One region of the Moorella naiadis (nom. illeg.) genome, then DNA from elsewhere that is predicted to be linked to it. Evidence: riboswitches for the same ligand, from Rfam matches in the RefSeq annotation. Region 1 holds a riboswitch; each other region holds the start of a gene.
The links. Region 1 has a riboswitch for cobalamin ahead of SDD30_RS08625 (ECF transporter S component). Riboswitches for the same ligand answer to the same signal wherever they lie in the genome.
Positions count from the first base shown of each region.

Region 1 (3,247 bases):
ATTTTCCAGGGTACCCAGGAGGCAGAAGGGTTTTTCCGCCCGGCGCCCCGCGGCCTCCAGGGCGGCCCGGTCGCCGGCGGCGAGGAGGCAGGTGGCGGGGCCGGCCGACTTTAGCAGGTCCAGCTCCGGGAGGCCAGACCTCCAGTCGATTTGCAGCCTGTATAATGCGGCCAGGTCCCGGGCCTCGGCCAGGATGCCCCGGGAGCCGGCGGGGACGATTTCCCGGATACCCGGCTGGTTGAGGAGCAGGCGCACGGTTTTCAGGTCTACGATTTCCGGGTCGTCGAGGAAGACCTCGGTTCCGACCTTGGGCCGTCCCAGGAGGGCCAGGGTATCGCCGGCAGCCAGGCGTCCCATTAACAACTCCGCGGTTGTTGCCAGGCCGATGACGGTGATCCCTATCCCGGACTGGGTAGTGGGGACGTTTTTTTCGCTGCTGCCGGTGAGGGCTTTCTCCGGGTCGATGCCCAACGCTCGGATCTCGTCGGCCACGCCTTCCCGGATGGCCGCGCCTGCAGGTTCCGGCTCCACGCAAAGGGTGTTGGCAATGCAGGCTGGCCAGGCCCCGGCCGCCAGGACTTTCATCAGGGCCACCCTGGCGGTAAAACGGCCCAGGACGTACCCGGGCACGCGTACCACGTCGGCTACCTTGGGGCCGATAGCCCCGGCGGAGTCGCAGGCGATCACCAAGGACCTTTGCTCATCCAGGTCCAGGATGATCAGATCCCGGTAGCGGCGGGGGGAAAGGGTGGCCGGGGTCATTTCCCTTCACCTTTCCCCCGGCCGGCGGCATAGCTGGCGGGAAATACCCGGCGCAGGCTGGTAAAGGCAGCCGCTGCCAGGGCGATATTCAGGGCGGAAGCGAGCAATAAGGGCACCACCATGGCCAGGAAGAATGCTTTGCCGAACCCCGGCAGGGGGATGAACAGCGCCGGGAGCAAAAGGCCGTTGAGGGCTATTCCCACCCCTATTCCCAACCAGGGGGAAAGGCGGTAAAAGAGAGCAAAGAGGGCGACGACGGCGGCCATGCCGGCGGCGATAACCAGGTGGAGGGGCAGGGTGAGGGGGAACCCGGCGGTAAAGGCGGTGAGCAGGTGCCCCAGGGCTGCTATCAGGGCCCCATCGGCGGGCCCCAGGATGAGGGCGCCGAGAAAGCCGGGAAAAGAATCGAAGGCCGGCGTGCCGGTGATGCTGGGTATTTTTAGATTAGCGCCCACAGTTGACAGGGCGATGAGCATGGCCAGGGTGGCTAGGCGCCTGGCCGTCCAGCGACTTGCCTTGCCGGTCGAGGGAGATACTGCCGGTTTCGCCATGTTTGCTTCACCTTCCTGATATGAAGATTTTGTCAGTGGCAATCCGGGGGGCCGGGTCGCCCCCAATTAAAAAGTCCCCAGCCGTCTTCCGGCTGGGGACTTTACCATCATCCCCGGTTGCTTCTCCCCTTTCCTGGCGAAGGTGAGAGGTCCCATGGACAGGCAGGTCTCCTGGCTCGCGCTTCCTTGTTTTACGATGCCTTCCCGGGAACTATCCCAGTGGCGTTATATCGTAAACTCCACGCTCACAGTGGCGGGACCGCGCCGGATCGCAGCCTGAAAAGGCGGTTACCGGACTTCCCTATTCTTCCCCTTCCGGGACACCTGTCCATTTTCCATATATGGCTGTCAATTATTAATATAATCCACCACCAGGCTTTTGACAAGTCCTGTTTCCAAAACCTACCCTGGAAAGTCCATGACAAATTTGTCGCCGCGAATAGTATTGGGGCTAAGTTGTCCGTTTATTTCTGGCGGAAAAGGCCAGCTCTGGCCGGGTTACCCTGGCTCGCTAGCCAATTGACCGCACCGGTGAGCGGGGCGCGGAAGCTATATAGAAACTATATAAATGACGTCCCCTGCCCATGAACTTGCTGTTGCCGGGGTATACTAGATTTGATTGATAGCAAGGGAGTGGGCATGATGGACGATGATGCTTCTTTACGGGAAAAGGTGCGGCAGCTCCTGCGGAAGGATAAGGACCTGCGCAGTTACGGTTTGAATGCCGACGTGATCGAGGGCGAGGCCCAGCTCCAGGGCATCGTCGATACCCTGGGGGAGAAGGAGCGGGCCGGAGGGTTGATCAGTAAAGTGCCTGGGGTGAAAAGTGTGGCCAATGCCGTGGCTATCAGCACCGACGGTGCCGTCCGGGACGAAGACGTGACCATAGAGGTTGCCGAGGAGCTGGACCAGGACCCGCGGGTGGACCTGCGCCATATTGGCGCCGAAAGCGTTGGCGGCCACGGCACGGTGGTTTTAAAGGGCCGGGCGGAAGACCCGGCCGAGATGGAGGCGGCCCGGGAGGCGGCATTTAAAGCCCGGGGTGTAACCCGGGTAGTGAGCCAGGTTAAGGTAGGGGGAGAGGAAATGAGCCTGGAAAATATTTTCCACAGCCAGGTGAATAACGATAGGGAAGAGTAAGGTTGAATCAGCTGCGGGAGGGCTTTCCTCCCGCGGCTCAATTTATATTTATTGCCATTTCACCTGGATAATATTAAAATAGTATCAAGAAATAAAGATGTACGTTGTTGGGAGGTGATATGATGACGTGGGAAGAGGTAAGAAGGCTTTTCCCAAATAAATATATACAAGCAGGTGTGATACTTGATTTAAAAAGTTTGCGGGTCTATTTCGGGTCTATTTCAATGAGGGGTAAATAATATACCCTTGTCTCACTTCCAGGGAGGCCGTAGTAAAAGAAGGTCAGGGTCGGGTCGTCGTGTTCCGGCCTCTCCGGGTGGCAGGGGAAGAGTTCGATAAAACCGTGACGGCGCAGGTTTGCCGGGGCTTCTTTCGCGAGCCCTGGTATATATTTTTCTATGGACCGGGGAGCGGTTATCCGCACCATGTAATTTGCACGCTCCTCATCTGTCAGGGGCGAGGGCGGCACCCAGTCCGGGAAGTTGCGGCTGCAGTCGCGGCTGAGGAAATCGAATTTCAGGAGCTGGTAGAAGCGATCGAGCTGAGCCTGCGTAAGGTTACGTAAGCACCCTGCTCGTGCCATGATGGCAGCAGGCTGTGCTGCTTCTGTAGGCCTGTGCGCTGGCTCCAGTTTGCTAGGTGTTTCTCCTGGTCTAACCTTTTCCAGCCCGGCCTCGGGGATGGGGATTTTACCGGGACCGGCGGGGGGATTCCCATGGCTGCCTGCCCCATGAATGTTGCCGGCTCCATTCCGGAGGCTACCATGATAATCTGGTAAGGGTTGTATGACGATC
Region 1 is NZ_JAXGFQ010000010.1:106,661-109,907, reverse strand. It holds gene SDD30_RS08630 (AIR synthase related protein) at 1-762, opposite strand, end outside; gene SDD30_RS08625 (ECF transporter S component) at 759-1,313, opposite strand; cobalamin riboswitch at 1,458-1,656, opposite strand; gene SDD30_RS08620 (BON domain-containing protein) at 1,929-2,453, shown strand; gene SDD30_RS08615 (B12-binding domain-containing radical SAM protein) at 2,659-3,247, opposite strand, start outside.

Region 2 (3,247 bases), on a different contig from region 1:
ATCCAGCAAAAGGCAGGGCTACCGTTTTTGCAAATCGAGACGGATTACTCGACGGGGGATCTGCAACAGCTTAAGGTCCGGATTGACGCTTACCTGGAAATGATTAAATAGGGAGCCCCCTTTAAAGACGCCTGCTTTACCGTAGGCAGCAGGATTGTTTTTGCAGCCATCATTAATTATTATATAATAATTATATAATCTATGGTTAAGCCCCTAGCAAGGAATCGATACCGGCGATCAGTCCAGCAAATTGTCTTATCCATTCTGGATTTCCCCGCCAGGAGGCGGCAGAAACCAGATTGCCATCCCTGTACACATTAGCTAAAGTTTCATTAACTTCGCCCCATATAGCTCCAGCGAGAAGAAGATCGGGTTTAATTCCAGGATAACCTGTACACAGCTTGCCTCTAAGTACGCCGGCTGCTATTAAAATTTGCGGCCCGTGGCAGGTAACGGCTACGGGCTTATTAGTTATAAAAAAATGCTGGACAATTTTCAGCACTCGTTCATTGAGGCGTAAATATTCTGGTGAACGGCCGCCGGGGATAACTAGGCCGATATAGTCTAGGGGATCTACTTTATCAAAGGTAGCAGTAAGAAGGAAATTGTGCCCGGGCTTCTCGCTATAAGTCTGCTCTTTTTCAAAGTCATGAATAGCGGTTTTTACAGTTTCTCCCGCCCATTTACCAGGAGAAACGCTGTGAACGGTATACCTCAACATAGTTAAGGCCTGAAAAGGAAAGCTAGCTTCATAATCTTCTACGTAATCGCCAACCAGCATGAGTATTTTTTTGCCAGGCATGTTTATCCCCCTTTTTATTCTATGCCACAGCTATAGAAAAAGAACGCAGGATGAGTTTGTACCAGGAGAGGAATGATTATACACATCCGCCGAAAAAATAAATCCTGCCAGGCAGGATTCTGGTACGATATGTAGAATACCTAAACCGAACGTAAATAAAATAGCGCAGGCATCAAGGGAAGCCGGTGTAAAGCCGGCGCGGTCGCGCCACTGTAAGGGGGAGCGACCCCACAACGGGCCACTGGTCCGGTAGGCAGCGAGATCTCCGCCGCTAAGGGTTAATTCCTTTTAGTAGGGAAAATGCCCGGGGTGGTGCAGTAAAAGGAGCTGGGTGCCGGACTGGGAAGGTGTGGGGGAGCGGTGAACCCGAGCCAGGATACCGGGTGCTTGCTATCGAGCTGATGCTCCCTACGCAGGATGGGGAACGGGCACACCCCCTGTCTTATTTGGAGCAGGGGTTTTAATTTTATCAGGGTAGGCGCCTGGCCCCGAGGGGCCGGGCTCAAATGCTGCCAGCCGGTCCGGCAAGGGGCTTCCAAAGGAGCAGATAACTGGAAGTCCCCGATGCGCCGGGACCGGTACCTGGACGGCCTATTCTAACCCACCCGCGGAGTATTACGGGGAGGTGTTAGCATGAGGCCGTTTATTCGTTTTAGGTGGCCGTAGGGCGACAATTGAAGGCAGCGGCGATGTTTGCTGCGCCGTTACCGCGGTTGTTGTCAGGGGCATAAAGATAACGTACTTTATATCTCTCAAGGTAAGGGAGGAATTAATATGTCTACTCGCCAGGCCTTTCATCCCGGCGGGCGGCCGGCGGCCCTGGCAACGGCGGTATGTTTAATTATCGGCCTGTTGATGCTCCTGGTGGTACCGGCGTGGGGGGAAGCGGCTGTTTCTCCCTTGATGGATAAAGCAGTGCAATTCCTGCAGCATGATTATTTAAAAAACGGGTTGCTTAACTCAGAAATGGGCGTGGGGTCGTACGCTTTTTACGTGCTGAGACAGGCCGGTGTTGACGCCGGTGCCTGGACGCACCAGGGCGTGACTTTGCGGGAGGCAGTGGTAAAAGCAGTCAGGAATGATCTGGATAAAGGGGGAGAAATACGGGCCAAGCAGTTGGCCCAGGACCTGGCGGCCATGCAGGCGCTGGGGGAAAAGGACCTGGCCGGCCGGTTGCTGCAGGCCTTGAAAAACAGGCAGACCGACAGAGGCTTTGAAGATATCGGGCCGTTAAGCATCTACAACAACATGCCTGCCTTTGATTTTTTAAGCAGGGCGGGGATGCTGGAGCAGATAAACATCCGCCTGGCCAGGAATTACATCCTAGAAAGACAGTATGTCAAGGAACAAAATGCCCGGTACGGCAGCTGGGGGTCGCAGGACGGCGACCAATACTACGCCGACTTCATGGCCACCGCTGAGGCGGTGCGAACACTGCACTATTTGGACCCGCAAAAAAAAGATCTACAGGTGCAGCAGGCCATTCAAAACGGCCTGGCCTGGATGCAGAAGCAGCAAAAGCCTGACGGCAGCTTTATGGCCGGCATGGACGACCCGGTAATTGACACGGCAGAAGTGATGGTGACCTTGAAAACCCTAGGTATGGACCCGACGGCCTGGAAAAGCGGCCCGGGGAAGAGTGCCGTTGATTACCTGAGGGATAAGTCATTGAACGCCGATGGGAGCTTCGGCACCTCGGGAAACACCATGGATGCCATCTGGGTGCTCTGGGCGTGCCTGGCCCTAGAAGGGAAGGCAGGCCAGCCGGCGCAACTACAGCCCGGCCCCCAGGAGGGGCCTACCCGGCAGACGCAGCCCGCTGGAAAAACGACTTTTAAGGACCTCCAAGGCCACTGGGCGGAAGGGGCCGTCAAACGGCTGCTGCAAATGGGAGTTGTTTCTGGTTACCCGGACGGTACCTTTAAACCCGAAGGACAGGTGACCCGCTATGAAATAGCCTCCCTGATGGTGCGCCTGCTAAAGCCGGCGGGGGCCTCCGGGCAAGACCTGTTTATCCTCGATCAGAAGTTTAAAGACAGCCGGGATATTCCCCAGTGGGCCCGAGAAGCAGTAGCTGTAGCCTTGAGGGAGGGGCTCATTGCCGGCTACCCGCAAGAGGATGGCGCCCTTGTTTTTAAAGGGGAAGATCCGGTAAGCCGGGCCGAACTGGCCGCCGTGATGGCCCGGATAATTAAAAAGAAGGGCGGGGAGGTGAGGCCGAAGGAGCTGGATTTCACTGACGCGGGCCAGATACCGGCCTGGGCGCAAGAGGCCGTAGGGGTGGCTTATGCCCAAGGGGTTGCCGGCGGCTATCCCGACCGGACCTTCCGGGCGGAAAGGAAGGTGACCAGGGCGGAAGCAGCCGCCATGCTGCTGCGTTTGGCTGAGGTGCTGTAAGGGGGCAGCTAAAAGGCCCTAGAAGACAAAAGAAGGCGTTTGTTTCTG
Region 2 is NZ_JAXGFQ010000009.1:86,126-89,372, forward strand. It holds gene SDD30_RS07890 (double-cubane-cluster-containing anaerobic reductase) at 1-111, shown strand, start outside; gene SDD30_RS07895 (DJ-1/PfpI family protein) at 206-802, opposite strand; cobalamin riboswitch at 979-1,183, shown strand; gene SDD30_RS07900 (S-layer homology domain-containing protein) at 1,577-3,199, shown strand.
Region 2: it holds a riboswitch for cobalamin, as region 1 does, so the genes downstream of both, SDD30_RS07900 (S-layer homology domain-containing protein) here and SDD30_RS08625 (ECF transporter S component) in region 1, are expected to answer to the same signal.

Region 3 (3,247 bases), on a different contig from region 1:
CGTTACCGTTAATGACCACGCCGTACTCCTCCTGGCCCTTGGCGGCCGAAATAATGCCGCACCCCCGGCCGGACCGGAGAAGAGCCCCTTGATCCCAAAGGAACTGGCCGCGCGGCTATCGGTCAGGCCGCCGTTATTCTGCATTAGCCATACTCGACCCTTCATGCCTTCCCCGGCGAAAAAGGCTTGGAGCTCCTCCAGGTGGTCGGCCAGGAGGGGGCTTAAAGCGGCGTTTAAAACCGTGGTCGAGGTTCGTTCATACTCCCCCAGGCGGGGGGATACCTCGGAAGAGAGGGAGATGAATACCCCCGGCAGGCGGCGGCGGAGGTAAGCGCCTACCTCCTGTTCGTGGGCGGGATTTTTAAAAGCAAAAAGCAGGCATACCGCCACGGCCGCGACGCCTTACGCCTCCAGCTGGGCGGCAATGGCGGCCAGTTGCTCCCGGTCTAGTGGGAGTAGCGGGACGCCCCGGTAATCCATCCTCTCCCGGAGGCCGAAGCGCAGCCGTCGCGGTACCAGGACCGGCGGTACCGGAGCCCGGAAATCCCATTGGTTCTTTCTCCGGGAGCGCCTGATTTCCAGGGCATCCCGGAAACCGGCAGTGGTGATGAGGGCCGTCTTCACCCCCTTTTTCTCGATCAGGGCGTTAAGGGCCACGGTGAGGATCATCACCCGGGGGGCCATGGCGATATAGGTGGCCAGGGCGCAGCGCTGCAGTTCGCCCCCGGAGAGGGTGATGGGGCTCCTGGTTGCCAGGTGCCGGCCGCCGACGAAGGTGAGGGCACCATCGACCCGGGCACGGATCTCCTCCCTTTCCAGGCCCAGGTTGCCGGCCCCGAAGGCCACGTCTTCAGCAACGCTGAGGTGAAAGAGCTGGTTCTGGGGTTCCTGGTCGACATAGGCCATAAAGGTGGCTATGGCCGGCAGGGTCAAGGAGGCCAGCTCGCGGCTCTTGACTCTTACCTCGCCCACCAACCGGCCGGGGAAAAAATGGGGTATCGCCCCTGCCAGGCAGCGGGCCAGGGTGGACTTACCCGCCCCGGATACCCCGGTGATGACGACAAACTCCCCCTCCTGGATGTGCAGGTCGATATCTTTAAGGACGGTTGCGCTGCCGGGGTAAGAAAAAGACTTAATTGTTGCTCGGATCACGCGCCTTCACCCCCGAAAACAAAAATCCCCACCCAATTAATGGGTGGGGATTTTACCATCATCCGCCACAACAGGTCCACGCCGGGGCAGGTCTCCTGGCTCCCGGATCACCGGAACTCCTGCACCTTCCCCCGCAGGGTGGTCTTGGCAGGCTCCTCCCCGGACACAGTGGCGGGTCCGCTCAGGATTGACACCTGATTCCCTATTCTCCCGCTTAGGCAGCGGGCACCTCCGACGCTTCATAAGGTTTCTTGTTACTAAAAATATACGACGCCCGGTCGAAAATTCCTGCCAGGAGCTTAAAAAAACCGCCAGATCCACCGTATCTTAGAGGGAGTAAATAGTCGGCAGGAGTTCTTTTAGAAGCCGATCAAGGCAGGTAAGGCGCCAACATATCTTAACCGGGAGGGTTTTCCAACCCCGGATAACCCGGATGCTTGGGCAATTAACCTGGCAAAAGTGAAGTGGCAGGGGCTTTTTTAGCCGCGGGCAGCAGCCTTTTTCTCCTGATAACAGGTTTGAAGCAGGGTCGTCACCGGTCCGGGGTGGCCATCACCAACGGGACGGCCGTCTACCTGCGTCAGGGGGAGGATTTCCATCAGGCTGTTGGTCAGGAAGGCTTCCCTTGCTGTAGCGAGCGCCTCCGGTGGTAAAGGTTCTTCTTTTACCATCAGGCCCAGGCCGGTAGCTATTTTCAGGACCCGGGCACGGGCCAGGCCGGGGAGGGGGCCGCTGGCCGGATCGGGGGTATAGAGGGCATCATCAGAAACAATAAAAAGATTGCTGCGGCTGCCTTCGGCCAGGTAACCATCCAGGTTCAGGAGCAGGGCCTCGCGGGCTCCCCTGGACCGGGCCTCGGCCAGGGCCAGGAGGTTTTCCAGATAGTTCATGGTCTTCAATCCGGCCAGGGGGGAACGCTGGTTGCGAGGTATGCTCACAATGGCTGCCGGGCAGCCTCGATGGTACTCCTGAGGGGTATAGGGCAGGCCGTCATTTACCGCCAGGAGCAGGTTAAAACCCTCCCGGCCCTGGAAAAAATTAAGACGGGCGCGGCCGATAGTTACGCCTCTTCTAGCGATGGCCTCCTGGAAGGGGATATTGATAGTCTCCTTTGCAGGTGGTGGCCAGCCCAGGTGCAAAGCACTGTTGGTAAGGCGCTCCAGGTGTTCGTCAAGAAACAGGGGCTGACGATTCTCAATGCGGATGGTCTCAAAGAGCCCGGCTCCGTACAAGAAGCCGGGAGCATCCGGGTCGATGCCGGTTGTGGTGGGGGGATACAAGGAGCCATTTAAATAGACAACCGATCCTGTCATTTTATTCTTTTCCTCCATGTAAAGCCGCATAAAGCCGCGATCAAGCCGCGGGCTTTGTCTAGAGTCTCCTGGTATTCAAGCAGGGGTTGGGAGTCGGCCGTCACGGCGCCGCCGACCTGGAAATAGGCCTGGTCACTGGCTAGAAGCAAGGTCCGGATGACAATATTCCAGTCGGCTTCCCCGTCGAACCCCAGGTAGCCGATGGCCCCGGTGTATACGCTGCGCCGTACAGGCTCTAGTTCTTCGATGATTTCCATGGAACGTACCTTGGGGGCACCGGTGATAGAACCGCCGGGAAAGGTGGCCCGCCAGAGGTCCACCATATCCCTTCCCGGTTCCAGGACGCCGGTGACGGTACTTACCAGGTGAAAAACCGTGGCATATTCTTCCAGAACAAAAAGCTCCGGTACCTGCACCGAGCCAACCCGGCAGACCCGACCCAGGTCGTTCCTTTCCAGGTCGATGATCATTACCAGTTCGGCCCGGTCCTTAGCGCTCTGCCATAACTCCTGTCGCAAGGATTGATCCTCTTCCGGGTTTTCACCCCGGCGCCGGGTGCCTTTGATGGGCCGGGTTTCTACCTTCCCCTGGCTTACCCGCAAAAATCTTTCTGGCGACGCACTGGCAATGACCCCTTCTTTTAAAGGGAGGTAGGCGGCGAAGGGCGCCGGGTTGACTCGCCGCAGGCGGTGGTATAGCTCCCAGGGCTCCATCGTCAGGGGCGCCTGCAGGCGCTGGGATAAGTTAACTTCAAAAATATCCCCGGCGGCGATATACTCCCT
Region 3 is NZ_JAXGFQ010000004.1:97,130-100,376, reverse strand. It holds gene SDD30_RS03900 (hydantoinase/oxoprolinase family protein) at 1-390, opposite strand, end outside; gene SDD30_RS03895 (ABC transporter ATP-binding protein) at 403-1,152, opposite strand; cobalamin riboswitch at 1,222-1,400, opposite strand; gene SDD30_RS03890 (aminotransferase class IV) at 1,632-2,465, opposite strand; gene pabB (aminodeoxychorismate synthase component I) at 2,462-3,247, opposite strand, start outside.
Region 3: it holds a riboswitch for cobalamin, as region 1 does, so the genes downstream of both, SDD30_RS03895 (ABC transporter ATP-binding protein) here and SDD30_RS08625 (ECF transporter S component) in region 1, are expected to answer to the same signal.

Region 4 (3,247 bases), on a different contig from region 1:
AATCTCCTGGCGGGCGTCGGCAATATGGCTGTGGGTATAAAAAATACCGCCCGCTACCTTCACCAGCTTGCCTGCGTGGCCCCAGAGGAGAACCCCCTTGACCGGGCGTTCCGCGCAGGCCTCCAAAAGGTAACCGATAAAATTGCTGGTGAGGATAACGGCGGTGGCCGGCAGGCCATATTTCTCCTCGGCCTGGCGCTGGCCCAGACGGCCCGGCGTCAAAACCAGGGTTTTCCAGCCAGCTGCCAGGGCGACATCGATCTGGGGTACCAGGGAGGTGCGGAAGGCTTCCTCCGACATGGGTTCGACTATGCCGGTGGTGCCCAAGATGGATAAACCGCCGGTAATCCCCAGGCGGGGGTTCAGGGTGCGCCGGGCCAGCTCTTCACCCCTGGGGATGCTAATCTCTAGCTCCATTCCCTGGCCGGCCGGTACCAGGTCAGCTACCGCACTGTTAATCATGGCCCTGGGCACGGGATTAATGGCCGGTTCTCCCACCGGCACGGCCAGGCCGGGCCGGGTAACTGTACCGATGCCAGCACCGCCCCGCAGGACGATCCCCTTAGCTCTTTTCCGGGCGCGGACGTGAACGGCCGCGCCGTCGGTGACATCGGGGTCGTCGCCGGCGTCTTTAATTACTACTGCCTCGACCTCATCAAGATTTTTCTGAAGCAGGGTAACCGGCATGATTATTTTTTCGCCCCGGGGCAAGGTCAGGGAGACTGTATTTACCGTTTCATGCCGCCACAAGGCCAGGGCGGCGGCCCGGGCCGCCGCTGCGGCGCAAGTGCCGGTTGTATAGCCCCGTCGTAATTCTTTGGCCACCGGTTTCTCCTCCAATAATATGGTTAGCTACTTCGGGGGTAAGGCAGGTTCCTTTCAGGCGCTGGTGGCGCCATTATACTTGTGTCGAGCTCGGCCGGCTTCGGGCGCAGCTTTAACTCGGCCTCCGGCCTCAAACAGGCGGCTGCGCTTATCCTCGGTTGGGACGCTAGTCCCCATGAGGGAAGGAGGGTGATAGGTCTTCACCCTTGAGGACTACTGGCAGACCGGCTACAACCAAGTATACTGTATCGGCCTGGCGGGCCAGCTCCTGGTTGGCCAGGCCCAGGAGGTCGCGAAAAAGGCGGCCCAGGGGATAGGGTGGCACCAGGCCCAGCCCCACCTCATCGGTAACGATAATTACCCGCGCCCGGGCCTGGCGGGCTGCGACAGCCAGCTCCTGCACCTTGGCCATAATGCCCGCGATAATCTTCTCCTGCTCATCCTGGCTACCTGCTCCCTCGCCGTCGTAACTACCCAGGAGGTTGGTAAGCCACATCCCCAGGCTGTCCATGAGTAGGGTAACAGCTCTAGCACCTTCTTGTTCTATCGCCGCGGCAACCTCCAGGGGAACCTCCACCGTCCGCCAGCAGGCCGGGCGGCGGCGGCGATGCCTGGCCACCCGAGCAGCCATTTCGGCATCATCAACGGTGGCTGTTGCCAGGTAGACGACTTCACCCCCTGCCCGGCCTGCCAGTTCCTCTGCCAGGCTGCTCTTGCCGCTCCGGCTACCGCCGGTGATCATGATCAGCGGCCCGCGTTCTTCCATTTTGCCATCCAAAATACCCTACCTACCTGAAATGACGTTTACGGCGGCCAGTTCCCGCCGCAAAAATAAACTCCAGCCTCGCGCAAACGGCTGGAGTAAATTCTTTTATATTTCACCCCTAAACGCGAGGGTTCAGCAACAGGCAGGTTTCCTGGCTCCCGGCTCCCTGCTTTCCCTCGCCTTCCCAGTATAACACCAGTGGCTACTTGAGGAAAAACTCCCCGGTTACAGTGGCGCGACCGCTCAGGATTTACACCTGATTCCCTTTTCCCGGCAAGCACCTGTTGTTTATTAAATTTGACTATAGTATAAACCATCCCTCTATACCGGTCAAGCCCCGGGCACAATATGCCCTTGCAGCTTGCCCGCTAAGAATACTAATTCCTTGTTTTTTTGCCAGATGGCCCGGGCATAACGATGGTTACGGGTCTGCAGTTGTTCCTTTTCCCAGCGCAAGCGGTTCACTATTTCCCACTTCTCGACCTCGCTTTTCTCCACCAGGCGCATCAGGACACGCCGGCTGATCCGCAATTGCTCGATCCTGCTTTCCAATTCTTTAATTCGCCGGTAAAGGGCTGCCTGGCTATCATCAGCCAACGGCCCCCACCCCCTCCTGTTCATTTGTTAAAGTATATGCCCGGCGCCCAATCCTTAGTCGCCTGCTCCTTAATCTTTTGCAATCGCTCCATTAACCTTTCCAGCTCAGCCGCATTTAAGGTGCAGGAGCCCAGGTCGGCGTGGGTATCTCCCGGTCGCCCGTGGAAATCGGAACCACCGGTTATAACCAGGTTGTAGGCAGTAGCTATTTGCCGGTAATGCCTCATGACGGCGGCGTCATGATAGGGATAATAAACCTCAAGACCCTGGAGGCCAACGGCTACCAGCCTGGGAATTAGATCATTCACCTGGCTGAGACCCGGGTGGGCCAGGACCGGCAGGCCCCTGGCTTTTAAAATTATCTCCACGGCCCAGGCGGGTGGTACCCTGGTCCGGGGCACGTAAGCCGGGCGCCCCCGCGCTAACAGGGTTTTAAAGGCGGCATCTACGGAGGGTAAATAGCCCTTATGTACCAGGGCGGCCGCTATATGGGGCCGGCCCATGGCTTCACCCCGGACCTCCTGCTCCACATCCGCCACCTGCAGGTCATAGCCCAGGTCCCGCAGCCGGGCGACAATCTTCAGGCAGCGCCGGTAGCGAGCCTGGCGCATAACGGCTAAAAAGGCCAGAAGATCCCGCTGGTGCCAGTCGAAACCGTAACCCAGGAGGTGGACCTCCCGGCCCTCCGCCTCGGTACTTAACTCGATCCCGGCGATTACCGGCAGACCGATTTCCTGCCCGGCGGCCAGGGCTTCCGCCAGGCCGGCAACAGTATCGTGATCAGTTATCCCCAGGGCCGCCAACCCCTTCTCGCCGGCCAGGTGTACTACCCGGGCCGGGGACAGGTGGCCATCGGAGGCTGTGGTATGAGCATGGAGATCTGCAGCCAAACTATCACCCGGTTACTATTTTCTTGGCTTTATTATAACCTAAAAAAGCCTGCTACCTGGCGGTAACAGGTTCCAGATTTAACTTTTCGCTCAACCCGTTGATCCCTGCTGCCCGGGGCTCTATAATGAGCTTGACTGCCGTGCGTTCCTGGCCATCAATCTCGATATC
Region 4 is NZ_JAXGFQ010000003.1:101,110-104,356, forward strand. It holds gene cbiD (cobalt-precorrin-5B (C(1))-methyltransferase CbiD) at 1-825, opposite strand, end outside; gene cobU (bifunctional adenosylcobinamide kinase/adenosylcobinamide-phosphate guanylyltransferase) at 992-1,603, opposite strand; cobalamin riboswitch at 1,716-1,891, opposite strand; gene SDD30_RS02925 (translation initiation factor 2) at 1,922-2,188, opposite strand; gene SDD30_RS02930 (PHP domain-containing protein) at 2,209-3,078, opposite strand; gene SDD30_RS02935 (stage V sporulation protein S) at 3,131-3,247, opposite strand, start outside.
Region 4: it holds a riboswitch for cobalamin, as region 1 does, so the genes downstream of both, cobU (bifunctional adenosylcobinamide kinase/adenosylcobinamide-phosphate guanylyltransferase) here and SDD30_RS08625 (ECF transporter S component) in region 1, are expected to answer to the same signal.